2 regions of the Brenneria populi genome follow, and region 2 is predicted to be linked to the other one. Evidence: riboswitches for the same ligand, from Rfam matches in the RefSeq annotation. Region 2 holds a riboswitch; the other holds the start of a gene.

Region 1 (8,423 bases), on a different contig from region 2:
GCGCAGGAATTGCTCAAAACGCCGTCGTTCACTTCAAAACCCTGCTCTGACAGGGTTTTTTTATGCTTATGTATCGGGAAAGGGTAGCTGAGATAAGGTGTTGATTTGTTCTGTGATAACGCCATAACTCATTTTATATGCCTATACATCCCTACCATTATTTATCTATCTGCTGTTATCAGTGCTAAATGCGATATTATCTTTTTTCCGTCTCATGGCCTGAACTTATGCGATAAATGTGCCGTTAATAAAAATACACAAAATGCGATTCATGCCAAATTGCTTGAATACGTCTGCTAACTCGTTATAGCGTGGCAGATGGTCGGAGGATCTGGCCGTTAAAAGCCTCTGTGGTGAAAAGAAAGTAATGACAGTTTTATCATTGAACGACGCGTTTGCTGTCGCCCCAATTCGACCGGCCGCCTTTGCGCGTATGGAGACGTCATCTGCGGATTTTCTTACCTTTCCGGCCGATCGACGTGGGCCCGACCGATTAGTAAAGGTGTTGTTTTATTTGGGTAAAAATAAACTGATACGCTGCGATGGAATCGACTATTCGTTTTAACTGTTGATAGGAATAACCATTCGTCGCTAATCTTTCTATCGTTACTTGCTATCGTGATAAGGAGAATAATAAATGAATATTCGGGATTTAGAGTATCTGGTGGCGCTAGCAGAACATCGTCATTTTCGGCGTGCCGCAGACTCTTGCCACGTTAGTCAGCCAACGCTTAGCGGACAAATCCGCAAGCTGGAAGATGAATTGGGCGTTATGTTGCTGGAACGAACCAGTAGAAAAGTGTTGTTTACCCAGGCGGGCCTGTTGCTGGTTGAACAGGCGCGTACGGTACTACGCGAAGTTAAGGTATTGAAAGAGATGGCGAGCCAGCAGGGCGAAACCATGTCAGGGCCGCTGCATATCGGCCTGATCCCGACCGTCGGACCCTACCTGTTGCCGCAAATTATTCCGATGCTGCACCGCACGTTCCCCAAGCTTGAAATGTATCTGCACGAGGCTCAGACCCACCAACTCCTGGCCCAGTTGGACAGCGGCAAGCTGGATTGCGCTATCCTGGCGCTGGTGAAAGAGTCCGAAGCCTTTATTGAAGTGCCGCTGTTCGATGAGCCGATGAAGCTGGCGATTTATCAGGATCACCCCTGGTCAAACCGGGAGCGCGTGGCGATGGCCGACCTGGCCGGCGAAAAACTGCTGATGTTGGAAGATGGGCACTGCCTGCGCGATCAGGCGATGGGATTCTGTTTCCAGGCCGGCGCGGACGAGGATGCGCATTTTCGCGCCACCAGCCTGGAGACGCTGCGTAATATGGTGGCGGCGGGCAGCGGCATCACGCTGCTGCCGTCGCTGGCGGTACCGCACGAACGCGAACGCGATGGCGTTTGCTATCTGCCTTGTTATAAGCCCGAGCCAAAGCGCACCGTCGCGCTGGTCTATCGCCCCGGCTCGCCGCTGCGCGGACGCTATGAGCAACTGGCCGATACCATCCGTGAACATATGCAGGGCTATATGGAAAACGTGTCAAAACAGGCGGTTTAATCCGTTCAGCGCCGCGACTCGATAGGCTTCCGCCATGGTCGGGTAATTGAAGGTGGTATTAACGAAGTACTCGATAGTATTGCCTTCGCCCTTCTGCTCCATAATCGCCTGTCCGATATGAATAATCTCAGCCGCCCGCTCGCCGAAGCAGTGGATGCCCAGTATCCGTTTGGTGTCGCGATGGAAGAGGATCTTCAGACTTCCCACGTTCATACCGACAATCTGCGCGCGCGCCAGATGCTTGAACTGCGCGCGGCCTACCTCATAGGGAATCTTCATCGCCGTTAGCTGCTGCTCGGTTTTCCCGACCGAACTGATTTCAGGAATGGTATAAATCCCGGTGGGGATATCCTCGATGAGATGGGCGCTGGCGTTTCCTTTGGCGATCGCCTGCGCGGCGAGACGCCCCTGATCGTAGGCGGCGGAAGCGAGGCTGGGGTAACCGATGACGTCGCCGACGGCGTAAATATGCGCCAGACCGGTCTGGTACATGCCGTTGACTTTTATCTGCCCGCGGCTATCGGCGCTCAGACCGATATTTTCCAAGCCGAGCGTTTCCGTGTTGCCGGTTCGTCCGTTGGCGTACAGCAGGCAGTCGGCCTTCATTTTTTTGCCGGATTTGAGGTTAACGATAACGCCATCCGCCATGCCTTCAATACGTTCAAACTCTTCGTTATGGCGAATGACCACGCCGTTGTTCCAAAAATGGTAAGAGAGCGCATCCGACATCTCCTGATCGAGGAAGGCCAGCAGGCGATCGCGGGTGTTGATGAGATCGACCTTGACGTTGAGACCGCGAAAAATAGACGCATATTCACAGCCGATGACGCCCGCACCATAAATAATGACATGCCGCGGTTCGTGATCGAGTTGCAGAATGGAGTCGCTGTCGTAGATCCGGGAGTGGTTGAAGTCTACTTCGCTTGGGCGATAGGGGCGCGACCCTGTGGCTATGATGATATTGGCCGCCGTCAGCGTATCGTGAGAGTTGTCCGGATAATGAACCGCCAGGGTATGTTCATCAATAAAACGGGCTTCGCCGGAGAACAGCTCGCACTGGTTGCGCTCATAAAAGCCCTGACGCATCTGGGTTTGCTGGCCGATAACGCTGTCCGCGCGACGCAGGATATCGGAAAAAGAGGAACTGATAATGCGCGCTTTATCGCTGTATAGCGGGTTCTGGTTAAACTCAATAATACGGCTGACGGCATGACGCAGCGCTTTTGAGGGAATGGTTCCCCAATGGGTGCAGCCTCCGCCGACGTTGTAATGCCGTTCAACCACCGCGATTTTTGCCCCCTGTTTGGCTAATCCCATTGCGGCGCCTTCGCCGCCGGGGCCGGAACCGATAACGATGGCATCATAATCGAACTGTTTTGGTGTGGTCATTGTAGGGTAACTCATCTTATACAAAACAATAACGTGATTGTAACACTCGGCGCAGCGGAACCCAATATTCCCTGTATTTATTATGGAAACCTACGGTCACATTTTTAATATGACAAACTTTGTCTCAGTATGCCGACAATAAAGTTGCTATAGTGCTTTTTTAGCAAGGAAAACGGATGATTTGGGCAGGATAATGGGTGTCAGAGCACAACAGAAAGAGCGGACGCGCCGTTCCCTTATTGAAGCGGCATTCAGCCAATTGAGCGCGGAGCGCAGCTTTGCCAGCCTGAGTTTACGAGAGGTCGCGCGCGAGGCCGGTATCGCGCCGACGTCGTTTTATCGCCACTTTCGTGATGTGGACGAACTTGGGCTGACGATGGTCGATGAAAGCGGGCTGATGCTGCGCCAGCTGATGCGTCAGGCGCGCCAGCGCATCGCCAAGAGCGGCAGCGTGATCAAAACGTCCGTCTCCACCTTTATGGAGTTCATCGGCAACAATCCCAATGCCTTCCGGCTGTTATTGCGTGAACGCTCGGGGACTTCCGCCGCGTTTCGCGCGGCCGTGGCGCGTGAGATTCAGCATTTTATCGCTGAACTGGCCGACTATCTGGAGGTCGAAAATCATATCCCGCGCAGCTTCGCCGAAGCGCAGTCGGAAGCGATGGTGACCATTGTTTTCAGCGCCGGGGCGGAAGCGCTGGATGTCGGATTGGAGCAGCGGAAACAGCTGGAAGAGCGGCTGGTATTACAGCTGCGTATGATTTCCAAAGGCGCCTATTACTGGTACCGGAAAGAGCAGGATAGCGGGGCAAGTACGTCGTAAATCACAGGCACGAGAAGAGAAAAGCCATGACAGAACCATCTCATCACTATCGGGAAAAAGGAACGCTGATTTTGGCGTTGGTCGCGGGTTTATCCATTAACGGTTCATTTTCGGCGTTGTTCAGCGCGCTGGTTCCATTTTCAATCTTTCCTCTGATTGCGCTGGTTTTATCCGTATATTGCCTGCACCAGCGCTATGTTGACCGCAGTATGTCTGAAAGCGCGCCTTTGCTGGTGGCCGCCAGTTTTCTGCTGGGGTTACTGCTTTACAGCGCCATCGTGCGGGTTGAATACCCTGCCATAGGATCAAATTTCATTCCTTCGCTGCTCTGCGTGGCGCTGGTGTTGTGGATTGGCCTCAGGCTGAAATCCCGGGCCGCCGCCGATGAGGGCGATGCCCCGGAGGCATGAGATTGACGGCGGGCGCTAAGCCCGCCTGCGCAACGATGCGCTTACGCGCGTTTTTCCAACAGGATGCCGCACTCCATATGATGGGTGTAAGGAAATTGGTCAAACAGCGCGAGCCGGCTTATCTGATGGGTTTCCGTCAACGTCTCCAGATTCTGGCGCAGCGTTTCCGGGTTGCAGGAAATGTAGAGAATGCGCGGATAGGCCCGCACCATGTTGAGCGTTTCCGCATCCAGCCCGCTGCGCGGCGGATCGACGAAAATGGTTTCACAGCGATAATCCGTTAAATCGATACCTTGTAAGCGATTAAACTGACGAACCCCATTCATGGCCTGGGTAAACTCCTGCGCCGACATACGAATAATCCGCACGTTATCAATGCGATTGGCGGCGATATTGTACTGCGCGGCGGCGACCGACGGTTTGGCGATTTCGGTCGCCAGCACACGGTCAAAATTGCGCGCCAGCGCCAGTGAGAAATTGCCGTTGCCGCAGTACAGCTCCAGCAAATCCCCCGTTGAACCTTGCGTGGCGTCCAGCGCCCACTCCAGCATCTGAATGTTCATGGCGGCGTTGGGCTGGGTGAAGCTGTTTTCAACCTGCCGATAAATCATCTCGCGTCCGGCCACGGGCAGACGTTCGTCAACATAGTCCCGGTCCAGACAAATCTTGGTCTTGGTGGCGCGTCCAATCAGCTGTAGCCGGAAACCCCGCGCGCGCAGCGCGTCCCGCAGCGCGACGGCATGCCGTTGCCATTCGTTATCCAATGCCCGATGGTACAACAGGGAAATCACCGCCTCGCCGCTCAGCGTGGACAGGTAGTCAATCTGGAACAGTTTGCGGCGCAAAATCGGGTTGGGGCGCAGGGCGGCGATCAGCTCCGGCATCAGCTGGTTTATCAGTTTGCTGGCGGCCGGAAAGCTATCGACGCGAATACGCTGTTTGGTCTGCTGATCAAACATAATGTGGTAAAGGTCGTCGCCGTCATGCCAGATACGAAACTCCGCGCGCATGCGGTAGTGGGTGACGGGGGAACGAAAAACAGCGGGTTTTGGCGCATTAAATGATGCCATCATGTTGCTAAGACGTTCTGTTTTTTGTGCTAGCTGGTTGTCGTATTGCTCAACGGGCAGGATCTCTGGCGTCATGGTTTTCTCATCTGAATGGCATCGAAAAGGGCTTTGTTAGCCGGAAACTCCAGGTAATCCGGCTGAGAAGTCCAGTTTTGCAATGTTATTACTCTGTAATGAAATAAGAGACTAGACCTCTGGATAACGCGATCGTAGCATGAAAATCCGGCCTTTTATTACAAGTTAAAAGGGAATCCAGTGTGAATCTGGAGCTGACGCGCAGCGGTAAGGGTAGTCAGAGCGATCGCATTATTGCAGACACTGTCTTCTTTAAAGATGGGAAGTCATCGCTCTTTGTTGTTACGAACGGTTGTTACGAATCATGTTTGCGACAAACGATGTTTCGGGAATGAGAGTAACGGCGGCCCCAAGCCCGAAGACCTGCCGGTATACGTCGCAGCGACCATGATCATCGCGTGCTATTCATCATGGTAATGCGGCATCCTCTATATCGTTTGGATGCTTGATACATGCTTAATAAAAAAATATTGCTGCCGACAGCGCTTGCTGTCGCGGCCTTTCCCGTCTGGGCGCAGGAGAGTACGGATTCATCGCAAGAAAATAACGATGAAATAATCGTTACCGCAAACCGCTTCCCTCAACCCGTTTCCTCCGTGCTGGCGCCGATGGATATCGTTACCCGCGAAGATATCGATCGCTGGCAGGCGAAAAGCTTGACGGACGTGATGCGTCGTTTGCCGGGTGTGGATATCGCGCAGACTGGGGGAATGGGACAGAGTTCCTCGACGTTTATTCGTGGTACGGAAGCAAAACATACGTTGGTCTTGGTCGATGGGGTCCCTGTCGCCCGCTCGGGCATCTCTAATGATCCTGATTTAAATAAGTTCCCTCTCTCATTGGTACAACGTATCGAGTATATCCGTGGTCCTCGCTCCGCCATGTATGGCTCGGGAGCGATTGGCGGCGTGATTAATATCATTACTCAAAAGGGAGATGAAAAATCCGAGATTAGCGCAGGCGCCGGATCCAAGGGGTATCAGGAATATGATGGGATTTTACGCCAGCGCTTTGGCGGCACGGTAGCTACCGTAGCCGGTGCTTACAAAACGACAAAAGGGTTTAATGTCCAAAAAAACTCTACCTGGGGGCTGGATAGCGACCGGGATGGATACCGCAGCAAGTCTTTCTGGGGCGGTTTGGAACATCAGTTTAATGAGAATGTTGCAGGGTTTTTTAGGGGCTATGGATATGCCAACAACGCTGATTATGATCTGGGTAGCGCACCCTATTCGCCCTCTTACAGCGCTGATGAGCACCAACTGTATAATCAGTCCTGGGACGCGGGGATGCGGTTCAACTCAGGCGGTTATTCGTCTCAACTCATCGCCAGTCTCCAGAAAATCAAAGATTACAACTACAGCAGTATTTATGGCCGCTATCACGAGGGAACTTCTCTCGACCGTATGGAACAGCGCTACGTCCAATGGGGAAATAATTTCGTTGTTGGTCAAGGGGCGATAGGGGCGGGGGTGGACTGGAAGCAAGAGCGGCTGACATCGTCTAATGAGACTACCTCAGACATCTATAAACGAGATAATGCCGGCATCTATCTGACAGGACAGCAGCAGTTTGGCCGTTTCACTCTGGAAGCTTCCGGCCGTGAAGATAAAGACGAGCAGTTTGGCTGGCATGGTACCTGGCAAACCGCTTTGGGCTGGGCGTTTGTTGATAATTATCGCATAACCCTCTCTCACGGCACGGGTTTTCTTACACCGTCATTAGGTCAGCAATTTGGCGCTAGTCGCTACTCTCCAGCAATTTCCTCAAATCCGGATCTGAAACCCGAGGAATCAAAACAGTGGGAAGCGGGGCTGGAAGGGCTTACCGGGCCGATCGACTGGCGTTTGTCGGCGTATCGCTACAAAATTCAGAACCTTATTACCTATGGCAACAACGCGTACTACAATATCAATTCCGCCACCATCAAGGGCGTAGAGTGGACTGGAAATCTGGATACCGGCATTTTCACGCACCGGATAACGCTACAGTACATTGATCCTCGAGACGATCGGACGGATGAGGTTCTGCCGCGCCGCGCGAAGCGGCAGGCGAAATATCAGCTTGACTGGACAATGTTTAACGTCGATATGGATATCGCGTGGCAGTACTATGATCGGCGTTATGACAACCGAAGTTCATCCTACAATCCTCAGCAGAGAGTGTTGCCCAGTTATAGCACGATCGATCTTTCTGCCTCATATCCGATAACCCCCCATCTGACAGTTCGTGGTAGAATCGCCAACCTGTTTGATAAAGATTATGAGACGGCATATGGCTACCGTACGGCAGGACGAGAGTACTATCTCTCCGGAAGCTATACCTTCTGACCTGCCAGCCCGTCCCACCGTGCTGGTGTTTGATTCCGGCGTAGGCGGGTTGTCTGTTTTTGATGAGATCCGGCGATTATTGCCGGATCTTCACTATATCTATGCGTTCGACAATGAAGCATTTCCTTATGGCGAAAAGCCTCAGCAGTTTATTATCGAGCGCGTTGTTAAAATTGTTGCCGCTATTCAGCAGCGTCACCCACTGGCGCTGGTGGTGATTGCCTGTAATACCGCCAGCACCATTTCTCTTCCGGCGCTGCGCGAACGCTTTACTTTCCCCGTGGTGGGCGTTGTGCCTGCGGTTAAACCCGCCGCCAAGCTGACGCGTAACGGCGTCGTTGGGCTGCTGGCCACCCGCGCGACCGTACAACGCTCCTATACGCATGAGCTTATCGCCCGTTTCGCCAATGATTGCCAGATACTGTTGCTGGGATCTGCAGAATTGGTTGAACTGGCGGAAGCCAAGCTTCAGGGAGAAAGTATCGCTACGGAAGCGTTGCAAAAAATCTTACGTCCATGGTTACGGCTGCCGGAACCGCCCGACACAGTCGTGCTTGGGTGCACGCATTTTCCGTTGCTGAAGGAGGAGCTGCATCTGGCGTTGCCGAACGGCACTCGGCTGGTGGATTCGGGGGCGGCTATCGCCAGAAGAACGGCGTGGCTGATCGCCAATCTTGAACACGCGCCGGTCTCAGCGGAAAAAAATCTGGTTTATTGCCTGGCGATTACCCCTAAAGTGGCGACGCTTTGGCCAGTATTGCAGCGTTATGG
Region 2 (21,861 bases):
AGAGGTCGGCGCTCTCCCCTTCGCCAACCAGACGCCCGTGCGCCAATACGTACACATAGCCGCACACCGCGTAGATCAGATCGATATCGTGGCTGGAGATAATCACCCGTTTTCCCTGCGCCGCAATCCGCTCGATGATGGCGATCATCTGCTCGCGTCCGGCGGGGTCGAGCCCGGCGGTGGGCTCATCCAACAGCAGATAAGGCGCCTCCATCACCAGCGCCCCGGCGACGGCGACGCGTTTTTTCTGGCCGTGGCTCAGGTACTGAATCGGCCGATGGCGAAACGCCTGCGCGTCCACCAGCGTCAACGCCCGCTCCACCCGCTCGGCGACGATCGCCTCATCGACCCCGAGATTACGCAGGCTGAACGCGATATCGCTGTCGATATCGGTATAAAAGATCTGCTGTTCCGGATCCTGAAACACCGTGGCGATGCGCTGACGCAGCGCGCGCAGCCCCGCTTTGCCGTAATCGATCGGCCGATCGTTCCACAGCACCGCGCCGCTCTGCGGACGCAGAATGCCGGTCAGGTTCATAAACAGCGTCGATTTGCCGCAGCCGTTCGCCCCGATCACCCCGGTGACGGCGTGACGCGTAAAATCCAGCGACAGATCGCGCAGCGCCGGCTCATCCTGATAGCGAAAATTCAATTGTCGGGTCGTCAGCATAGCGTTTCTCTTCTCACAGAGGGAACTCTCCCCGGTACAGTTTGATCTCCAGCGCGATCGTCATCTGCTGATAGCGTATCATCACCCGGGTAAACAGCATGCCAACCAGCATGGAGAGCGAACGGTAGCTGCTTCCCAGCGACGAATAGCCAAAACGCAGCGACTGCGCGCGGCGGATAGCCTGCGCCTCATCGAGGAAAATAAAGATAAAGCGCCAGGTAAGCAGGATCTGCTCCGTCAGTAGCGTCGGCACCCGGCAGCGCTGCAGGATACGGATCAGCTGCGGAAAGGGCGTATTCAGCACGAACCAGAAGGTGGCCGACAGCGACGCCAGGCTGCGCCAGAAGGTCTGATTGGCCGTATGTGCGCCGGCGGGATCGACGCCCAGCCAGAAGGATCCCAGACGGACGCCCCACCACAGCGTTTCCGGCTGGCGTGAAACCGATAGCACGATCGTCGCCACCCCCGCCAGCAGAAAGCCCAACGGCAGCGACAGCCACTTCAGGTAGCGCAGCGGGCCGACGCGCAGCAGCCAGCAGGTCAGCGCGGCGATAAACGCCAGCAACAGCGCCTGGTACAGCGGCGGACAGATCATCGCCAGCAGCAGGAATAGGCCATAGAGCGCCAGCTTGCGCAGCGGATCGACCTGCCGCCAGCGGCTCTGATAGCTCAGTTTGTCAATTCCCAGCATCATCGCTGCGCTTGCCGCGGTAATAGCCGAGAATGTAGAAAATCACCGCCGTCCCCAGCGATCCCTGCAGGGTAAACAGCAGGCTTTCAATCTCGCCGCTGGCCGGCTCATACAGCGGCTGGAACCAGGGCCGATAGTCCGGCGCGGTTTGCGTAATCAAGGCTTCGGCCTCGCCGTCGGAACCGCCATATTCGCCGCCGTGGTTGATAAAAAACGGCAGGATCACCAGCGCGACGGTGAGCGCCAGCAGAATTAAATTCTTTTTCATCTTAACGACTCCCGGCATGAATCAGCCGACGCTTGGTTAACTGGTCGTAAATCATCACGGTAAGCAGCCCTTCGGCGATAGCGATCGGCACCTGCGTCAGACAGAAGACCCCCATAAATTTCATCATCGACGCGCCGACGCCCAGCTGCGGGTCGGGAAAGGCCGCGCCCAACTGGAGCGAGGTCACCAGATAGGTCGCCAGATCCGCCAGCATGGCGCACAGGAAAACCCCGACGTCGCGGCGGATCCCGGCCTTACACGCCAGTTTCCACGCCAGATAACCCACGATCGGCCCGATAACCGCCATCGACATCCCGTTGGCGCCGAGCGTCGTCAGGCCGCCGTGCGCCAGCAGCAGCGCCTGAAACAGCAGCACGATCGCCCCCAGCACCGCCACCACCACCGGGCCGAACAGAATCACCGCCAGGCCGACGCCGGTCGGATGCGAACAGCTGCCGGTCACCGACGGGATCTTAAGGGCGGAGAGCACGAAAATAAACGCGCCGCACAGCGCCAGCAGAACTTTCTGATTGCCGTCTTCGCTAATGATGTTGCGCAGACGCGCCAGCCCAGCGAATAGGCAGGGCAGAAACAGCGCCCACCAGGCCAGCGCCCATATCGGCGGCAGGAATCCTTCCATAATATGCATGGCGAACGCCTCCTGCGGCGTCAGCATCAGCAATAGCGCTATCGCCAAACCCGATAGCGAGAGTTTCTTTAGCTGTTGTTCCACTGAGTACCTCTCAGACCGTGTCAATTATTGCGTAAATACCCATTTCTTGTTTCTTCTCTCCCCATGAAGGCTCCCCATAAATGGGATATGCCGCATCGGAGAATATTTCGTGCGCGACAAGGCCATCATTTACCTGCTACGTCATAGCACGCGCCCGACGCAGGGTGGTTCAAACGCCCCCCTACGAACCCGGACTTGCGGCTGAAATCACGCCATGTAACGGCAAAATCCGTCATGCCCTGCAAGTGGGTTGGACCGTTATTCGCTGCGCCACTGTTTATTGACCAAAATCGTCGAGAAATAGGGCAGCGGCCGATCGTCGTCAACCTGATCCAGCCGCCGCCAGCACTGCTCGCCCGGCAGCGAGGCGTCGGCCATCAGCAGGGCGTGATCGAACAGATCGAGACGCGCCAGCAGCGCGCGCACCGCGGCGAAGCGGCCGTAGACCTTCATCAGCACCACGCAGTCGTGCGTCAGCAGCGCCCGTTCCAACTCCGCTTGCGGCGCGGTGCAGGACATCACCGCCATAGACTGCCGCTCCATCGCCAGCGGCAGCGCCGAACGCGCGGCGATCGCCGCGAACGAGGTGACGCCCGGCACGATTTCCAGCCACGGCTGGCGGCCGATGCGCGCCAGCAAAAAGACCCAGGTGCTGAATAGCATGGCGTCGCCCAGCGTGATAAAACCGACCTGCCTGCCGTTGGCCACCTCGTCCGTCAGCTGCCGGGCGATCGCGTCCCACACCGCCTCTTTCTCCGCGTCGTCCGCCTTCATCGGAAAATGGGTGGTGCGGATCTCCGTCTGCGGCGACAAATACTCGCGCACGATGGAGAGCGCCAGGCTGTCGCCGCCCTTACGTCCCGCCGGCGCATAGAGAATATCGAGCTTGCCGATCAGACGCGCGGCGCGCACGGTGATCAAATCGCCGGCGCCGGGGCCGACGCCTAATGCATACAGCCTGCCGCTCATTACGCCGCCTCCTGTCGTTTCGGGTTCAGCGCGGCGTCGAGATGCCGGGCGAACATACGCCGGACGTGCGCATTCTCGCCCAGCCCTTGCAGCCAGCAGCGGGTTGCAATGCCCGCCGCTTCAAGCTGCGATTTCCACGAATCCGCCTCATCCGACGCCATATCGTTGATGGCGTGATCCCCCGCCACCAGCATCAACGGCATCAGATGCACCCGGCGCACCCCCTGCTGCCGCAGACGCCGGATGATATGGCCGATCTCCGGATAGCTCTCCACCGCCCCCACCAGCGCCGGAAAGTCGCGCGCCGTCATCAGATGATCGAGACAGGCATAGGCGGAAAAGGCGTGATGGCTGGCGCCGTGCCCCATAAACACCACCCGTTCGTCGGCGGCCAGCGGCGGCATCTGCGTTTCCAGCGCGCTCATCAATTGCTGATAGTCGTCAAAGCCGCTGAGCAGCGGCGTACCCAGCGCCAGCCGTTGGAAATGCGGAAGCCAGGCGCGCGCTTCCGCCGCCACCTTCTCGTACTCGTCGCCATTAATCACATGCAGCGACTGGATCGCCACATCCTGATAGCCCTCCTCCGCTAGCCGCCGCAAGGCCTGGGCGGGATTGTCGATCTGCAGGCCGTCGCGCTCCCGCAGCTTGCGGATAATCATCTCCGAGGTAAACGCCCGGAAAAGACGGCGATCGCCGTAAGAGTCCGCCAGAAACCGTTCACAGGCGTCGATATTCTTCTCCCGCGTTTGCGGGTAGCTGGTACCGAAACTGATAATCAATAACGCTTTTTTCATTTTACGATCCTCGGTGTGTCCGCCAGACGGATAAACGCTGGGTAAATTCATCCAGCGAGGCGATCCCATCCGACGGCTCGTCATCCGCCACGGCGGGGCGACATATCACGATGCAGGGAATATTCAATGCCAGACAGGGCGCGACCTTTTGTTGATAGCCGCCCGGCGCGCCGGACTCTTTGGTGATCACCACATCGGGCCGGCAGTGCTGATACAGCGCCTGATTAAACGCCGCGCTGAACGGCCCGCACTGGGCGATAATCTGTTCCACGCCCAGCCCCAGCGCTTCGCACTGCGCCAGCACCGCCGCGGTCGGCAATACCCGAACCAGCAGCTGTTTATCCGGCAGGTTTCGCCGGTACTGCGCCAGTTCTTTACTGCCGGTGGTCAGCAGCACTCGCGGCCCAAGCCGGCGGGCGACGGCGCAGGCCGCCTCAAGGTTTGCCGCCTTATGCAGCAGCGGATGGTCGAAGGCGTCGATCTCGCTGGGGCGCCGATAGCGCGTCAGCGGCAGCCGCAGCCGGCGGCAGGCGGCCGCCACATTGGCGTGCAGCGCATCGGCGTAAGGGTGGGAGGCGTCGATCACCCAGCGAACGCCCCGGGCGGCGAGATAAGCCGCCATCTGATCCGCATCCATGCGTCCGACCACCACCTCGCCGGCGATGCCGCACGCCAGTTGTTTTCCCGTCTCGGTGGCGACGGACAGGCGGTAAGGTTCGCCCGCCTCATCCAGCGCCTGGCAAATCAGCCGGGCGTCGCTGGTGCCGCCGAATACGTGGATGAGCGCATCGCTCACAGTACGTAGCCTCTAGGCGTGATCATCAGCCCGTCGCGGCAGTAGGTGGTTTTATTGCCGACAATCACCAGACTGGTCATATCCACCGGGGTGAAATCCATTTCGCCGAAGGTGGTGATCCATTTCTCCTCTTTCTTACGCCCGGCGGCTTTGACCACGCCGACCGGCGTTTGCGGCGCGGTCCAGGGCTTCATCAGCTCGAAGGCGCGCGCCAGATGCCCTTCCCGGCCGCGGCTGCGCGGATTATAGAAACAGATAACAAAGTCGGCCTGGGCGGCGGCGGCGATGCGCTTTTCAATCACCGGCCACGGCGTCAGCAGATCGCTCAGGCTGATATGGCAAAAATCGTGCATTAACGGCGCCCCCAGCAGCGACGCCGCCGCGATGCTGGCGGTGATGCCGGCTACCAGCCTGACCTCCAGATCCAGCCGCTGCTGGCCGACCAGCTCCAGCACCAGCCCGGCCATGCCGTAAATGCCGGCGTCGCCGCTGCTGATCAGCGCCACGTTATGCCCGGCCTGCGCCAGATCGATCGCCGTCTGGCAGCGTTCGATCTCTTTGCACATCCCGGTTTTGATCACCTGTTTATCGCCGGTTAACGGCTTCACCAGATGGGTGTAGGTTTTGTAGCCCACCACGATGTCCGCTGCGCGGATGGACGCGACGGCCTCCTGCGTCATCATGGCTTCACTGCCCGGCCCGATGCCGATTACGGTTAACATTAGTGCGATACTCCCAGGGTAATAGTGACCCCCTGCCGACGCAGGGTATGGCCAACCGGATTGCCGCCGCTCATCAGCCAGGCGACCGGTTGTGAAACGCTGCCGACGCCCACCGTGCGGCGCACGAATTCGGAAGCGGGAAAACGCCGCGCATGCGGGCGCAGCTCATCAACGCCGAATAGCTCGAACGGTACGCGCCGGCGCTGCGCCAGCTGGAGCAACGCCGGTTCATCCCGCTTAATGTCGATGCTGCCGATGGCGCGCAGCGCCAGCGCATCAAAATGGTTTTCCGCCAGCTGCTGCGACAATAGCGATTCAAGCGTCGGCAGCGGCGTCGCCCGGCGACAGCCGATCCCCGCCACTACCCGCTTAGGCACCAGTTTGAAGGTCGGCCGCGGGCACTGCGTCGATAAAACGTCAGGCAACGCGTCCGCCATCGTCACGCACACCAGCGCATCCAGCGGCGGCAGCGCCTCCAGACTCTCCAGCGCGATAAAACCGCGCGTATCGCAGCGCGACCGCTCTTCATGCAGGGATGCGTCCCACCACAGGCCGACGCGGCCGTCGCTGACCAGCAGATGATTCACCGCTTTCACCGCGCGGCGGAAATCGCGCATTTCCGCGTCCAGCTGCTGCGCCAGCGTATCCAGCGCCGCCATCTGATTGACATCCGTGGCGGTGGTGATCACCGGATCGGCGCCCAAAACGTCCGCCAGATAGCGGGTCAGCGCGTTACCGCCGCCGACATGGCCGGAGAGCAGGCTGATCACATGCTCTCCCCGCTCGTCAATCACCACCACGGCCGGGTCGGTCAGCTTATCGCGCAGCAGCGGCGCGATAACCCGCACCGTTATTCCGGTCGCGCCCACCACAATCAGCGCGCTATAACGGCTGAACGCGTCGCGCAGCGTCTCGCCGAAGCCGCCGTTAAACGCCGTAAAGCCCGGCTCCAGCAGCTTCTCGCTGGTAAAACAGGTCAGCTGCGGCAGATGCGCGCGCAAACGCCGCGCCAGGCGCACGCCGCCGGGCGTCAGGCAGAAAACGGCGCTGGATTCAGGCCTGACGGTATTCATGGCTGAATTCCGCGTCATAGAGTTTGGAGTAGTGGTACTCCTCCCCCAGAAAGGCGCCGACCAGAATTAACGCGGTTTTGCGGATGGCGGCCGCCCGCACCTGCTGCGCGATATCGGCCAGCGTGCCGCGTACCGTGCGGCTTTCCGGCCAAGTGGCCTTGTAGACCACCGCCACCGGGGTATCGGCCGGATAACCGCCGGCGGTCAAACGCGCCACCACCCCGTCGATATCCTGTACCGACAGGAAGATCGCCATCGACGTCCGGTGGGCGGCAAACGCCTCCAGCTGTTCCAGCGGCGGCATCGGCGTACGTCCTTCGATACGGGTGATCACCAGGCTCTGCGCCACCTCCGGCACGGTATACTCCACGCCGAGCTGCGCCGCCGCGCCGAGAAACGCGCTCACGCCGGGAACGGAGACAAAGCCGACGCCCTGCTGCGCCAGCGCTTCGCTCTGCTCGCGAATCGATCCGTACAGCGACAGATCGCCGGTTTGCAGCCGCACCACCAGCTTGCCGGCGCGCGCGCTATTCACCATCAGCGACACGATCTGCTCAAGGGTCATCCCGGCGCTGTCGCGGCACTCCGCCTGCGGCCGGCAGTATTCGAGCAATTCGGTGTTGATCAGCGAACCGGCGTAGATCACCACATCGGCCTGTTGCAGCAGGCGGTAGCCTTTGAGCGTAATCAGTTCGCGGTCGCCCGGCCCGGCGCCCACAAACCAGATTTTGCCGGCATCAAACGTCCGGCGTTGATTCACCTGTCGCCGTGTCTCGCTATGTTCAGACATCAGTTCCCTCCTTGCAGCAGGAAATAAGATAGGTAGGATTGTTCGGTTTAAAATAGTGGCCGCCGCCGAGCGGCGTCAGCGACGCGACCTGAAGCTGCGTGCAGGCCAGCGCCGCCACGCCCAGCGCCTGCAGGTGCGTCAGCGCCGTATGCAGATTCTCCAGCAGAATAAAGGTCAGCACCAGCCGGCCGCCGGGATGTAAATGCGCCAGCGACCAGTCGATAAGCGCCGTTAACTGCCCGCCGCTGCCGCCGATAAACACCGCATCCGCCATAGATTCCAGCGGCAGCGGCGCGGCGCCGGCGATAATCTCCACGTTGTCGCAGCCAAAGCGCCGGCGATTCTCTTCAATCAGCGTTAGCGCCGCCGGATTGCGCTCAATGGCGGTCACCTGCAGCCGCGGGAAACGCAGCGCCGCCTCCAGCGACACGCTGCCGGTGCCGGCGCCGACGTCGATCAGATGGCGCGCGCCGCCCAGCTCCAGCCGCTCCAGCGCCAGCAGCCGCACCGGCTCTTTGGTCATCGGCACCCGCTGGCCGCGTAAAAATTCATCATCATTCATTGAGGATCACCACTACGTTCATGTCATAGCGCTGCGCCACCTGCTCCGGCGCCAGACGATGGATACGTTCATCCGGCAGGGAGAGGTTTTCGCCGATAATCAGCGTGCGCGTCAGGTTTCGTTGCAGGATGGCGTCGGCGATGGCGCGCGGGCCGATATGCCTGTCGGTCACCATCGCCACCTTGTCGTGCCGCAGCAGCCAGTCGAAATCGGGCGCCCGCCCGTGGCTGCTGGTGAGATAAATATCATTCATATCCAGCGCGATACGGGCGCACAGATACTGCACGGCGCTGATGCCGGGCACGATAAGCAGTTCATCCGCGGCGAAATGGGCGGACAGGCGCTTACCGATGCCGTACAGCAATGGGTCGCCGGAGGCGAGCACCGCCACCCGGCGCGACTTGCGCGCGTCGAGCCAGGTCATCAGCCCGTCGAGATCGGCGTCCAGCCTGCGGGTCTCGCCGTTAAAATCGGGGAATAGCGCCAGATGGCGCGCGCCGCCCACCAGGATCTCCGCGGCGGCGATCGCCCGCTGCGCCTGCGGCGTCAGATGCGCCAGGGAACCGGGGCCGATGCCCACCACCACGATCATCGCAATGCCTCCACAATGTCCGCCAGCGGCCGGTTGGCGCCCAGCACCTGGTTATCGAAAGAGAACAGGACGACGTCGATATGCGGCGGCGTATTGGAGAATCGCATCATATCGTTTACCCGTTGACGAATGCGCCGGGCGATACGCTCATACACCGCCTCCAGGCCGTGCCGGGCGATCACCTCCATCGCCGCTTCAGTGGTATCGCACTGATTCACCGCCAGCAGGACCTCATGGGGCGCGCCCATCAGCGCCAGATTGGCGATCAGCGTCTCCATGCGCCCGTCGGCGATATGGCTGTGGGTATGGAAAATGCCCGCCGCCACTTTAATCAGCTTGCCGAGGTGGCCGATCAGCGCCACATGGCGGAATTTAAGCCTGACGGTTTCCTGCAGCATATAGCCGACGAAGTTGCTCATGGTCACCACGCTGCGCCCGTCCAGCCCAAGCTGTTCGCGCACGAAGCGTTCGCCGTGGTTGCCGGGCACCAGAATGACTTTGTCTTCCCCGGCGGCGCGTTTCATCTCCAGTTCCAGCGCCAGCGAGCGTTTCCAGCTCTCTTCCGACATCGGCGTTACTATTCCGGTGGTGCCGATAATCGAAATCCCGCCGAGGATCCCCAGGCGTCCGTTATAGGTTTTCTTCGCCCGCTCCTCGCCCTCCGGGGCGAAAATTTCGATTTCCGCGCCGCGCGTCGGGCCGATCGCCTCGCGCACCGCGGCTTCAATGGTTTGCAGCGGCGTGCGGTTAATCGCCGAACTGCCGATCGGCAGGCCGATGCCCTTGCGCGTGACGGTGCCCACCCCCTCGCCGCCGCGGATATGGATATCTCCCCCGTCGTTCAGGGTGACGCGGGCAAAAATCAGCATGCCGTGCGTGGCGTCCACGTCGTCGCCGCCGTCTTTGCGGATCGCCGCCGTCGCCTGCCCTCCTTCAATCAACGGCTGTTCGACATTGAGATACAGCGTCACGCCCGAAGGCGTCACGATGGAGACCTGATCGATCGTCTGCTGGCGCAGCACCATCAGCGCCGCCACCTTCGCTGCCGCCGTGGCGCAGGAGCCGGTGGTATAGCCCTTGCGGTATTGCTTGCCGTTGTGCCAGACGCTATCCAGCCCTATTGACGGTTTTTGCACATCGGCGTTCACTGGCTCTCCCGCATACGATACAGAATGGCGTTGACGATGGCGGCGGCCACATTGCTGCCGCCCTTGCGCCCGCGCGCGGCGATACAGGAGAGCGAGCTGGTTATCAGCGCCTCCTTCGACTCCGCCGCGCCGACAAACCCCACCGGCACGCCGATAACCGCCAGCGCCGAGTCCGGTTTCGCCGCCGCGTGCTCCAGCAGCCGAAACAGCGCGGTGGGGGCATTGCCGAAGACAAACAGCTTGTCGCCGGGCTCTTCCAGCGCCACGTCCACGGCGGCCATCGAGCGCGTGATATTTTCGGCTTTCGCCCGCTCAACCACGCGCGCATCGCTGATAAAACAGCGGCACTGGCAGCCGAATTGCGCCAGCAGCGTTTTATTGATGCCCGACAGCGCCATGGTGGTATCGGTATACAGCGTGCAGCCGGCGCGCAGGCCCGCCTTGATGCCTTCCACCACATGCGGCGAAAAATAGAGGGTGTCCAGCCAGTCGAAATCCGCCGTGGTGTGGATCGCGCGCTTAACGATCGCTTCCCGATCCGCATCGGCGAAACGGTAATCGGGACGCTCATCGGCGATAATGTCGCCGATGATGGCGAAACTTTGCCGTTCGATATCCTGCGGTTGTTGAAGATAGTTCATCGCTCTGTTCCTTATGCCGCCAATATCGCCGACGGCAGAAAATAGGCGGCGCTAAACAGCAGTAACGCCAGTAAAGAAGCCACTCTCATCAGGTTGACGCTGCGCGGGATATCGCTCAGCGCGATCTCCCGCCGCGCATCGCCGATCCAGGGTTTTTCTACCCGCTCGCCAAAATAGGTATTCGGACCGCCGAGCCGCACGCCCAGCGCGCCGGCCACCGTCGCCTCCGACCAGGCGCAGTTGGGGCTGGCGTGCCGGTAGCGATCGCGCCAGCCGATGCGCCACGCCTGCCGGTAGTCCTCTTTCAGCAGCCAGGCCGCCGCCGCCAGCAGCAGCCACCCCAGCCGCGCGGGGAGATAGTTCGCCAGATCGTCCATGCGGGCGGAAACATAGCCGATCGCCCGGTATTTCGGGTTTTTGTAGCCCACCATCGAATCCAGGGTATTCACCGCCTTGTAGGCCATCGCCAGCGGCGCGCCGCCCAACAGCAGGAAAAACAGCGGCGCAATCACCCCGTCGATGCTGTTCTCGGCCACGGTTTCCACCACCGCCCGGGTAATTTGCGGCCGTTCAAGACGCGAGGTATCGCGCCCGACGATCCACGAGAGCCGGCGACGGCTCTCCGCCAGCGTTCCCTGCCGCAGCGCCTGGTGCACCGCCAGCGCCGCGTCGCTCAGGCAGCGCCCCGCCAGACAGGTGTAAATCATCCAGACTTCCGCCAGCCAGCCGAGCCACGGATGCAGCGACGTCAGCAGCGTCAACACGCCCCAGCTTACCGCCCAGGCGGCGCTCACCACCGCCAGCCACAGTACGGCGCCGCCGGCCTTAAGCGCCCGTTCGCTGCGGCAGCGGGCGCGAATGCCACGCTGCAGCCAGGCGATCAGCGCGCCGATCCAGCGCACCGGGTGCGGCCAGCGCGGCGGATCGCCCAACCAGCAATCGAGCAGGAAAGCGGCGAACCAGGCGGCGAGCGTCGGGCTCATCGCTGCCTCCGGGCGGCGCTCAGCCAACGATCGAGCAGCCCCGGCCGCTGGGCGAAATGAATATGCAGATAGCCGGCGTAGGTCTGTTCGATCTGATAGCCGCCCTGCCACTGCTGGACGACGGCGCCGTCGCGCCATTTGGCGCACGCTAAAACCGGGGGCAGCGAGCTGGAAAAGTCGGAATAATGAAATTCATGGCCACGCAGAGTTTCGCCCGCCGCCGCCAGCAGCGTATCGCGCGTCGCCCGCGCCTGGCAGTAGCCGAAGCGGGTCAGCCGTTTTCCCATGACGCTCTCGCCGGGCAGAATGCCGGCCATCGCGTGACGCCGCCCGTCCGGCGCGGTCAGAGCGGAGCCCAGATACATCAGCCCGCCGCATTCGGCATACAGCGGAATACGGCGCCGATGCGCGTCTTGCAGGGCGCGATGCATCGCGGTATTGGCCGCCAGCCGCGGCGCGTGAATTTCCGGGTAGCCGCCGCCGATATAGATCATCTGGCAGTCGGGGAGCCGGCGGTCGTGAAGCGGGCTGAAACGTTGGATACGCACCCCGGCCTGCTCCAGCAGATCCAGGTTGTCCGGGTAGTAGAAATTGAAGGCCTCGTCATCGGCCAGCGCCAGCGTCAGACCGTCGGCCAGCGCAGCGGCGGGTAGAACGGGCGCCTCTCCGGCGGGCGATGGCGCATCGCCGCACAGCGCCAGCAGACGATCCAGTTCGACGGTTTCCTCAACCTGCCGCGCCAGCCGCTGCCAGCGGAGATCGTCATTAACCCGCTCCTGCGCGGGTATCAAGCCGAGGTGGCGGGAAGGCAGAGCGACGTCATCCATCACCGGCAGCCGCCCCAGCACCGGGATGCCGCAGTAGTGCTCAATGGCGTGACGAATAAGCGCGTAGTGCTGCGCCGAATTGACGCGATTAACGATCGCGCCGGCGATGGTCAGCGCGGGATCGAAACGGCAAAAGCCCATCACGGTGGCCGCCACCGACGTCGATGCCGCCTTGCCGTCCACCAGTAAAATCACCGGGCACCCCAGCTGCTTGGCCATCGCCGCCGTGCTGCAATAATCGGGATCCGTGCCGTAACCGTCGTACAGCCCCATGACGCCTTCGATCACCGCCACCTCGGCGCGGCGCATATGCTGGTTATACAGGCCGTTAAGGGTGGACGCCGGCAGCATAAAGGCGTCCAGATTACGGGAGGCCACGCCGCACACCGCGCTGTGCCAGCCGCTATCCAGATAATCCGGGCCGATTTTGAACGGCTGAACGGCGACCCCACGCCGCATCAGCGCCCGCAGAATTCCCAGCGTCACGGTGGTTTTACCGCATCCGCTGCCGGTGCCGGCGATAACAAACGCCTTTTTATGCGCACCGGACCCGACCGGTTTTATTTGACTTAAGCCCGACATAAAAAATCCCGACGTTTCGGCCGGGAATACGGTGTCAAAAGCGCACGCGCCGCCGGCATCGCCGCGGTGCGCATCGCATGACAACCCGCTTCCCACCGAAGGAGTTGAATAAGGTTATATACCCTACGGGTATAGCTGTCAGGTCGGTCTTCTGGCTTAGCGTCATCCTCCCCCGCGCCTTCCCAATCGTCTCGATCAGTGGCCTCCCCTTTCATGATTGACATCCAGGGGGATACGGGTTCGTCGGCATCACAGCAGCGGGGGCTGCGGGGGATTCACACCCCCTTCCCTGATAAGATCTCTCCATCCGCGTCGGATGGAGGGCGTCTTACCTGACGGCGATACATTTTTATTTACATCCGTTTATCTACTCATCATCCCGTTATCGACGGGATACCTCACAAATTCATAACGCATGACAACCTAGTATGCATCATACTGGATCGCGGAGAGTATCCCTTGATGTCGTGCAATAAATAGAGAGGAAATCGCAATGCAAAATATACATGGTTTTGCCGCGCTTGATGCCGCCAGCCCGTTAGTCCCGCACCAATTCGTCCGCCGAGACCCGCGGGAAGATGATGTGGTCATCGACATTATTTATTGCGGCGTGTGTCACTCCGATATCCATATGGCGCGCAACGAATGGAAAAGCAGCGTATACCCCATCGTTCCCGGGCATGAAATCATCGGCAAGGTGGCCGGCGTGGGTAAAGCGGTAACGCGGTTTAAAGAGGGCGACTGGGTCGGCGTCGGCTGTATGGTGGACTCCTGTCAACGCTGCGACGCCTGCGAAGGGGGGCTGGAACAGTATTGCCATGAAGGGGCCACTCTGACCTACGGCGCCGTCGATCGTCACGACGGCCAGCCGACCTTCGGCGGCTACTCCGAACGTATTATCGTTGCCGATAAATTCGTGCTTCGCCTGTCCGACAAGCTGGATATGCAATCCGCCGCGCCCTTGCTGTGCGCCGGGATCACCACCTATTCGCCCTTAAGACACTGGAATGTCGGCCCCGGCGATAAGGTCGCCGTCGTCGGTCTGGGCGGTCTGGGACATATGGGGCTGAAGTTCGCCAAGGCTCTCGGCGCGGAGGTTACGCTGTTCACCCGTTCCAAAGGGAAAGAGCAGGAGGCCCGCCGCCTGGGCGCGGATAACGTGGTCATCTCTTCCGATGACGCGCAGATGAAGGCGGCCGCCGGCCGTTTCGACATTATCCTTGATACGGTGCCGATGCAGCACGACCTCAACCCCTATCTCGCCACGCTGGCGCTCGACGGCACGCTGATTCTGGTCGGCCTGATTGAGATGATTGAACCGACGGTACACAGCGCGTCGCTGGTGATGGGCCGCAAAGCCATCGCCGGCTCGTTGATCGGCGGCATTCAGGAAACCCAGGAGATGCTGGATTTCTGCGCCGAACACGGCATCAGCTGCGATGTCGAGATGATCAGGATGCAGGATATCAACGCCGCCTACGAACGTATGCTGAAAAGCGATGTGCGCTATCGCTTCGTCATTGAGATGGCTTCGCTGAAAGCGAGTTTCTGACCCGGCGGCATTGGCCGCCGTTCCTTCGCTTATGCTACCCTGATGCCCAAAATGGGCAGCAAAAAGATGGCGATACCATGAGCGAACACGGCGGCAATATACTGGAAATGGCATTGAGGATCGGCGCGAATACCGACGATATCATCGACTTCAGCGCCAATATCAATCCGCTGGGCATGCCGGCTTCGCTAAAAGCCGCGATAGTCGGCCAGTTGGAGCGCGCGCAGCGCTATCCCGACGTGGAATACCGCGAGCTGCACGGCGCGCTCGCCCGCGCTCACGGCTGCCAGGTGGAGAATATTATCGCGGGCAACGGCGCCACCGAACTGATTTATGCCGTGACGCACTATCTTCAACCGCGCCGGGCGCTGCTGCTGACGCCGGGATTTGCCGAGTACCGCCGCGCCCTGCGGCGGGTCGGCTGCGTCATCGACGAGTATGCGATGACGCAAGCGGACGGCTTTCAGCCCGACGCGCGCCTGCTGGCCGCGCTCGACGACGCGCATTACGACTGCCTGTTTCTCGCCACGCCCAATAATCCGACCGGCCTGATGCCCGACGCCCGGCTGGTGCTGGCCGTCGCCGAACGCTGCCGCCGGCGCGATACCGCGCTGATCGTGGATGAAGCCTTTATCGATTTTCTGCCGGATGCGCCGGGGCTGATTCCACACCTATCCGCCTTCCCCCGGCTCTATATTTTACGCTCGCTGACCAAGTTTTTCGCCATTCCCGGCCTGCGCCTCGGCTATCTGGTCAGCGGCGATCGCCAGGGCGTCGACGCGATGAAGCGCGCGCGGGAGCCCTGGACAATCAATGCGTTCGCCGCGCTGGCGGGCGAAATGATTCTCGACGACCGCGCCTATATCGATGCGACCCGCAGCTGGCTGGCCGACGCGCAACCCCGGCTTTACCGGGAGCTGGCTGCCATCCCCGAACTTCAGGTCTGGCGGCCGGCGGCAAACTATATTTTTCTGCGCTGCCTGCGGCCGGAAATCGACCTCCAGCACGCGCTGCTGGAACGGCGGATTCTTATTCGCTCCTGCGCCAACTACCCCGGCCTGAGCGCCGCTCACTATCGGGTCGCCGTTAAAAGCGACGGCGATAACCGGCGGCTGATCGCCGCCTTACGTCAAGTTTTCGGCCGTGGCTGAAGCGCGCTGCCCCGCCTCCTGCGGCGAGCTGATTCAGGGCTGGATACTCGGCGGAGAGAAGCTGATCTCCTGCCCGGTGGACTGGTTTTGCAGCGTGTCGATCACCGACGGCAAACCGGGGTTGAACGAACGCCCGCGCATGCGGCAAATGCTGGAAAGCGTACTGCTCCGCTTCGGCTTCCCGGCGGATGCGGCGCGCGGGCTGCGCATTGACTTCAACTCCACCATTCCGGTGGCGAAAGGGATGGCCAGCAGTACCGCAGATATCGCCGCGACCGCGCTGGCCGCCGCCCGCCATCTCGGCGGCACGCTGGATGAAACGGCGCTCGCCGCGCTGTGCGTCCGCCTGGAGCCTACCGACAGCACGCTATTCCGCCGGCTCACGCTGTTCGATCACCAGACGGCGGCGACCGCGATCGCCTGCGACTGGCAGCCGGATATCGATATTTTGCTGCTGGAAAGCCCGCAAACCCTGAACACCGCCGATTATCACCGCCGCGATCGCCGCCGGGCGCTATTGCTGCAGGCGGATCGCTTGGAGCGCGCCTGGCGGCTATTCCGCTCGGCCGCGGCGGCGCAAGATCGCCACCGGCTGGGAGACGCCTGTACCCTCAGCGCCATCGCCAGCCAGCGACTGCTAATCAAACCGGCCTTTAACGATTTGCTGGATGCGGTGGAAACCAACGGCCTTTACGGTCTGAACGTGGCGCACAGCGGCAGCGTGGTCGGGCTGCTGCTCGACCGCCGCCGCCACGATGTCGAGAAGGTATGCCGCCAGTTGCATCGGCGCGGAATTACGCGGCACTACCCGCGGCAATATTTGCTGTCGATGGTCGCCGGCGGCGTGCGCTAACGGCGCGCCGTCGGAAAAAGCGGCGCCCCGCCTAATGATTGCGGGGACGAGGCAGGGGGTTATTTATCGCCAGCCGGCTGCTGTAGATAGTCGGTCAGAAAGGCTTCCGCATTCCCCTGCTCGGACAGGTTTTTGCTATAGCCGATTTGCACGGGCTGCGCTTCGCCGGGCAGATAGAGTTCGCCGTAGCCTTGATTCAATATCAGCGCGACAAACTTCTTACCGTCTACGTTCAGCCAGTAACGGGTGCTATTGGCGAGTTTTTCGACATTCATCTTCTGGATCTTGCCGTTCCAGTGATGATCGATGCCGGTGATCTGCACCAGCGCCTGCGATTCGGCGGGCTCGCCAATGCGCAATGTCCAGATCTGCGCGCCTTCCGCTCCCTGATAGGCCTTCACGATATTGGCGATCGGCGGCCGCGGCGTTTCCGCATAAACAGCGCTGATTCCCGCCATCTGCGCCAATAAAAGTATCGCGACCAGACCGAGTATATAACGTAATTTTTGCATTATTCCGTTCCTGTATTCAGACAATCGTTATCTTAAACGCAATGAAAGAGAGGGGCATAATAGCATCGCTATCATAGCGTTAGCATCATTATCGCTATCAGCGAGCTAAAGAAAAGCGCGGCGGCCCGCAGGGTGAGGGGCAGAACGTCCGCCATAAAAAAACAGGCAGGAAAAACCTGCCTGCCAATAGTATCGATTGCTGGTCTAAAGGATAAAAACTTAGCGCGGCCCCATCTGACTGCCGTGCGCATCCTGGAAACCAGGACCGCCGGGGCCGCCGCCATGACCGCCGCCGCCGCCGCCGCCACCCGGAGGCGGAAACAGACAACCGCTCAGCGCCGTGATTAATGTAATCACCCCAATGATTTTAAAAATACGACTCATGTTCACCTCAGTGTTGATGGGATATCACCAGCGAATAATAGGAGGGCAACCATCGGCAAACAATGCGGAATCATCCTGAAAATATGCTTATAAACATTATGTTACATCAGCCTACTTATTTCTGTATCAATCAAAACGCCTTCCTGATTTCAGGCGATGCATCAGCCGGCGCCGGCGGCTCATGTGCGATAGAGATTCAGACGTTTCACGCGGCTTTCGAAGCGCGCCAGGCGCTGTTTTAGCTTATCGCGGTTGCGGCTCGCCACGCAGTGCAGCAGCACGTTCAGCGCATTCACCAACCCGGCGGTGGACTCCAGTATCAAGCCGGTTTTGGTGGTAATGGTGACGATATGCGGCGTATTCATATATTTGGCGATGCCATACTCATCGGTGAAAACCACCAGATCGGCGTTTTCCCGCATACATTCATTAGCAAAGGCGATGCCCGCATCGGCATACGGAGCGATATCGATGAGCAGGACGCAGCACCGTTTGTCATCGCTATCAATCCATCCGCCCAATACGCCGCCATAAATATCAAGAAACTCGACATTGGATCTGACCAGCGACAATCGGTTGGCGAAATCCTCCGTCAGACCGCGGATCGTCTGGAAGCCGCAAACGAAAACGCGCTCCGCCTGGCTTACGCGCTGAACAATTTCTTGCCAGCGTTCGCTGCCGATTTGCTCCCAAAACTTAACCAACGCCGCTATCTCATTATTAAGATGAACGGTTAAGTCATCGTTTTGCTGTTCGACGCGCTCAAGCAACGTGGTATTCAGCAATGACTTTACCCGCACCTCATCGCGCAGATCCTCTTTCAGCCCTTTCAACCCCTTGTAGCCCAGGCGGCGACAGAAGCGGCTGACGGTATTCGGGCTAACGCCACTTTTTTGTGCAAGCGTCGCACCATTTTCGAAGGCGATATTCTCAAGATTGGCGTTGATATAGGCCCACAACGTCTTTTCCGACGGCGTCAGATTGCCTTCCAGCTTCTCCAGTCTGGCATCAAGCATCTTGTTACCTCCTTAATAAAGAAAGACATATAAATACCAGATAAAAAAAGATGACATAAAAATACCACCAAGCCGTGCGCCGATCTTTTTCTGGCATATTAATTGCAAAAAAACAGGAAACGACAGAATTCTGTCAAACACTCTATCAGTTTAGTCCCCATTGCTAAACAGCAAGCCCACCGGAGAAGAAAAATGTACATCATTAACCAAACAAGTTGGATGAAGAGCATCATTTTCGGGGTAACGTTATCTTGCGCATTCAGCAGCTTACCGGCGAAAGCCGCCGGCGAGCTGCGGCTATATAACTGGGGGGACTACATTAACCCGGAAGTATTGACGCGCTTTACCCAGGAAACCGGCATTAATGTAAAACTCGACACCTACGGCAGCAATGAAGAGATGCTGGCCAAAATACAGGCGGGAGCCAGCGGCTACGATATCGTATTCCCCTCGGTGCACATGCAGGACGCCATGGCGGCGCTGAAGCTGCTGGCGCGTACGGATATTAACCGCTCGCCCGACTTTAAACATATCGACCCGGTATTTTTACGCGCCAAAAGCGATCCCGCCGGCGAATATTGTCTGCCCTACGCCTGGGGCAGCGTCGGTATTTTCTACAATAAGAAAAAAGTCGATAAGCCGATTACTTCCTGGAAAGACTTCTTCAGCGAAGCCGAGAAAGGGAAAAAGGTGATCATGCTTGATGATATGCGCGAAACGCTGGGCGTCGGCTTAATCGTTAACCATAAATCCGTCAACAGCACCAATCCTGACGATCTCAAGCTGGCGTCCGACTGGCTAACCGCGCGTAAGCCGTTAATCTCCGCATTGACCTATGAAAGCATTCCGCTGGTGCAATCCGGCGATGTGGCGGCGGCCCACTATTTCGTCGGCGCGCTGATGTATGTGTCGCAGGATCCGGAAAATCTGGCGTACGTCATTCCGGATGAGGGCGCGACCATGTATCAGGAGAATATGTGCGTACTGGCCAACGCGCCCAACAAAGAGAATGCGAAAAAATTTATGGCGTTCTTCCTGAAGCCTGAAATCGCCGCGATGAATACCGCGCAGCAGATGAACGGTACGCCGAACCGCGATGCCGTGGCGCTGCTTCCCGATGCATTGAAAAATAATCCGGCCGCCAATCCGCCGGAAGAGATCCGTCAGAAATTGCAGATATTCGACGATTTGGGCAAAGGCCTGCGCCTGTATGACCGCACCTGGACGAAATTCCGCAGCGCCAACTAGCTCCGCCGGCGCGCGCCGGCCGACCCGATGCGCGCCGTAAAATCGCGCGCTAGCCATACGCCAACGTCAATGCCCCGCACCGGGACGCTCGCTACTGGGAATAGACAATGAGTCATGACCGCCAATTTCGCACCGTCGTGTCGCTTGAAAAAGCCGTTAAATATTATCAAACCCCCGAGGGCAATAGCGTTAAGGCGCTGGACGATCTCTCTTTCTCGGTCAGGGACAATGAGTTCGTTACGCTGCTAGGCCCCTCCGGATGCGGCAAAACCACGCTGCTGAGGATTATTAGCGGGTTCGAACGGCTGGATGCCGGCGATCTGTTGATTTTAGGGAAAAAAATGAATGATATACCGCCGCATTTGCGGCCGGTGAATACCGTGTTTCAAAGCTATGCCCTCTTCCCCCATATGAGCGTGGCGGACAATGTCGGCTATGGTCTGGATATCCGCGGCGTACTGCGTCAGGAGCGGAATAGCCGCGTGGCCGAAACGCTGGAAATGGTGGGGTTGCTGAATATGGAAAAGCGCCGCCCCGCCCAGCTCTCCGGCGGCCAGCAGCAGCGCGTGGCGCTGGCGCGCGCCATTATTAATCGCCCGACGCTCCTGCTGCTGGATGAACCTTTGTCCGCGCTGGATCGCAGCCTGCGTAAAAGCATGCAGCTCGAGCTTAAGCGCCTGCAGGCCGAGCTCGGCATCTCATTTATTTTCGTCACCCACGATCAGGATGAGGCGCTGACCATGTCCGACAGGATCATCGTGCTGAACGGCGGGAAAATACAGCAGAACGACAGGCCGACGGCCGTTTACCATACGCCGACCAACCCTTTTGTCGCCGGTTTTATCGGGGAAGGCAATATGATCGCCGTGGAGATCGCAGAGAAAATGGACTGCGGCACGCTGCGGCTAACCAGTGAAACCGGGGACGCCTGGCTGGCCGAAGAGCGTCAGCCGTACCAAACGGGGACGCGCCTATGGCTGTTGCTGCGGCCTCAGCATTTCCATCGCGTCAGGCCCGATAGCGGCCAGACGCGCTATGGCGAAGTGAGCGGCGTTATCAGCCAGACGATCTTTATGGGCAGCGATATCGAGGTTATTGTGCACGCCGATCGGGGGGATACCGTCAAGGCGCTGATCCGCCTGACCGACTCCGCTCACGATGATTTGGCGCCGGGCAGCCGCATCACACTGTGGTATGCCGCTGCCGCTTGTCATCTATTGCCGCGTTGAGGATACCCATGAGTCAATGGAAAAAATCATTTCCGCTTATCGGGCTGCTATCGCCGATCACGCTGTTGCTGGGAGTCTGTCTGTTTATTCCACTGGCGATCATGGCGGTATTCAGCGTACTCGCGCCGGGCATGTATGGCGGCGTGGAGTGGAGCTATTACTCCGATAACTATGGCCGCATACTGGGCTGGGCGGACGGCACCCAGGAAGAGTTCGATATTCTCTATTTAAAAATTATTCTGACCTCTTTTCGCATTGCTCTGATGAGCGCTATCGTTTCGCTGCTTATCTGTTACCCGATCGCATTCTGGGTAAGGAGCCAATCGCCCAGGATACGCAACTTTTTACTTTTCCTTATCACGCTGCCGTTTTTCGCCAGCCTGATTGTACGCCTCTATGCCTGGGTGCTTATTCTGCGTCCGAGCGGATTTCTTAATACCCTGCTACAGGCTCTAGGAGCGATCGCCCAGCCGCTGGATCTGATTTATACCGAACAGGCGGTGTTGATCGGCATGGCCTATATCTATATTCCCTTTATGTTTCTTCCGGTTTACGCCAGCGTCGAACGGCTGGATTCGCGCCTGATCGAAGCCTCCTACGATCTGGGCGCCAACCGGGTAAAAACCTTTTGCCGGGTTATTTTCCCGCTGACGCTGCCCGGCGTAATTTCCGGCTCCATTATGGTGTTTATTCCCAGCCTCGGAAATTTTATCGTGCCGTCGCTGCTGGGAGGGGCGAAGGTGGTGATGATCGGCAGTTTAATCGAACAGCAGTTTCTCTCCGCCAGAAACTGGCCGTTTGGCGCGGCGTTGGCCATGTTGCTGATGTCGATGGTGCTATGCGTACTGTTGATCTATCTCTGTCTAAGCAGCCGCTATTCCCACGCCGGCGGCGTATCGAACGGGAGGAAAAATGAAGCGTAATATTTTTTCACGGCTCATAACATGGCTATTTAACTGTTATGGCATTCTGTTCTTTATTTTTCTTTATCTTCCTATCTTTCTGATTGCGGTTTACTCCTTTAACGCCAACCCCATTAATATGATGGTATGGCAGGGATTCAGTATTGACTGGT

Evidence for each region. Region 2 has a riboswitch for cobalamin ahead of VSX58_RS05300 (cobyrinate a,c-diamide synthase). Riboswitches for the same ligand answer to the same signal wherever they lie in the genome.
Region 1: it holds a riboswitch for cobalamin, as region 2 does, so the genes downstream of both, btuB (TonB-dependent vitamin B12 receptor BtuB) here and VSX58_RS05300 (cobyrinate a,c-diamide synthase) in region 2, are expected to answer to the same signal.

The regions. Positions count from the first base shown of each region.
Region 1 is NZ_JAYWTM010000010.1:1,201-9,623, forward strand. Features, by position in the region: gene oxyR (DNA-binding transcriptional regulator OxyR) at 638-1,555, shown strand; gene sthA (Si-specific NAD(P)(+) transhydrogenase) at 1,538-2,944, opposite strand; gene fabR (HTH-type transcriptional repressor FabR) at 3,138-3,767, shown strand; gene VSX58_RS12730 (YijD family membrane protein) at 3,794-4,177, shown strand; gene trmA (tRNA (uridine(54)-C5)-methyltransferase TrmA) at 4,219-5,322, opposite strand; cobalamin riboswitch at 5,453-5,707, shown strand; gene btuB (TonB-dependent vitamin B12 receptor BtuB) at 5,775-7,652, shown strand; gene murI (glutamate racemase) at 7,597-8,423, shown strand, end outside.
Region 2 is NZ_JAYWTM010000004.1:108,204-130,064, forward strand. Features, by position in the region: gene VSX58_RS05225 (ATP-binding cassette domain-containing protein) at 1-670, opposite strand, end outside; gene VSX58_RS05230 (energy-coupling factor ABC transporter transmembrane protein) at 684-1,361, opposite strand; gene VSX58_RS05235 (energy-coupling factor ABC transporter substrate-binding protein) at 1,348-1,629, opposite strand; gene cbiM (cobalt ECF transporter S component CbiM) at 1,631-2,362, opposite strand; gene VSX58_RS05245 (cobalt-factor II C(20)-methyltransferase) at 2,621-3,331, opposite strand; gene cbiK (sirohydrochlorin cobaltochelatase) at 3,331-4,125, opposite strand; gene VSX58_RS05255 (cobalt-precorrin-6A reductase) at 4,127-4,921, opposite strand; gene VSX58_RS05260 (precorrin-3B C(17)-methyltransferase) at 4,918-5,643, opposite strand; gene cbiG (cobalt-precorrin 5A hydrolase) at 5,643-6,716, opposite strand; gene VSX58_RS05270 (cobalt-precorrin-4 methyltransferase) at 6,697-7,506, opposite strand; gene VSX58_RS05275 (decarboxylating cobalt-precorrin-6B (C(15))-methyltransferase) at 7,499-8,068, opposite strand; gene VSX58_RS05280 (cobalt-precorrin-7 (C(5))-methyltransferase) at 8,061-8,660, opposite strand; gene cbiD (cobalt-precorrin-5B (C(1))-methyltransferase CbiD) at 8,657-9,808, opposite strand; gene VSX58_RS05290 (cobalt-precorrin-8 methylmutase) at 9,805-10,449, opposite strand; gene cbiB (adenosylcobinamide-phosphate synthase CbiB) at 10,461-11,432, opposite strand; gene VSX58_RS05300 (cobyrinate a,c-diamide synthase) at 11,429-12,841, opposite strand; cobalamin riboswitch at 12,966-13,192, opposite strand; gene VSX58_RS05305 (NAD(P)-dependent alcohol dehydrogenase) at 13,335-14,393, shown strand; gene cobD (threonine-phosphate decarboxylase CobD) at 14,471-15,544, shown strand; gene VSX58_RS05315 (GHMP family kinase ATP-binding protein) at 15,537-16,397, shown strand; gene VSX58_RS05320 (hypothetical protein) at 16,457-16,909, opposite strand; gene VSX58_RS05325 (hypothetical protein) at 17,129-17,293, opposite strand; gene VSX58_RS05330 (MurR/RpiR family transcriptional regulator) at 17,473-18,309, opposite strand; gene VSX58_RS05335 (polyamine ABC transporter substrate-binding protein) at 18,502-19,557, shown strand; gene VSX58_RS05340 (ABC transporter ATP-binding protein) at 19,665-20,786, shown strand; gene VSX58_RS05345 (ABC transporter permease) at 20,795-21,709, shown strand; gene VSX58_RS05350 (ABC transporter permease) at 21,699-21,861, shown strand, end outside.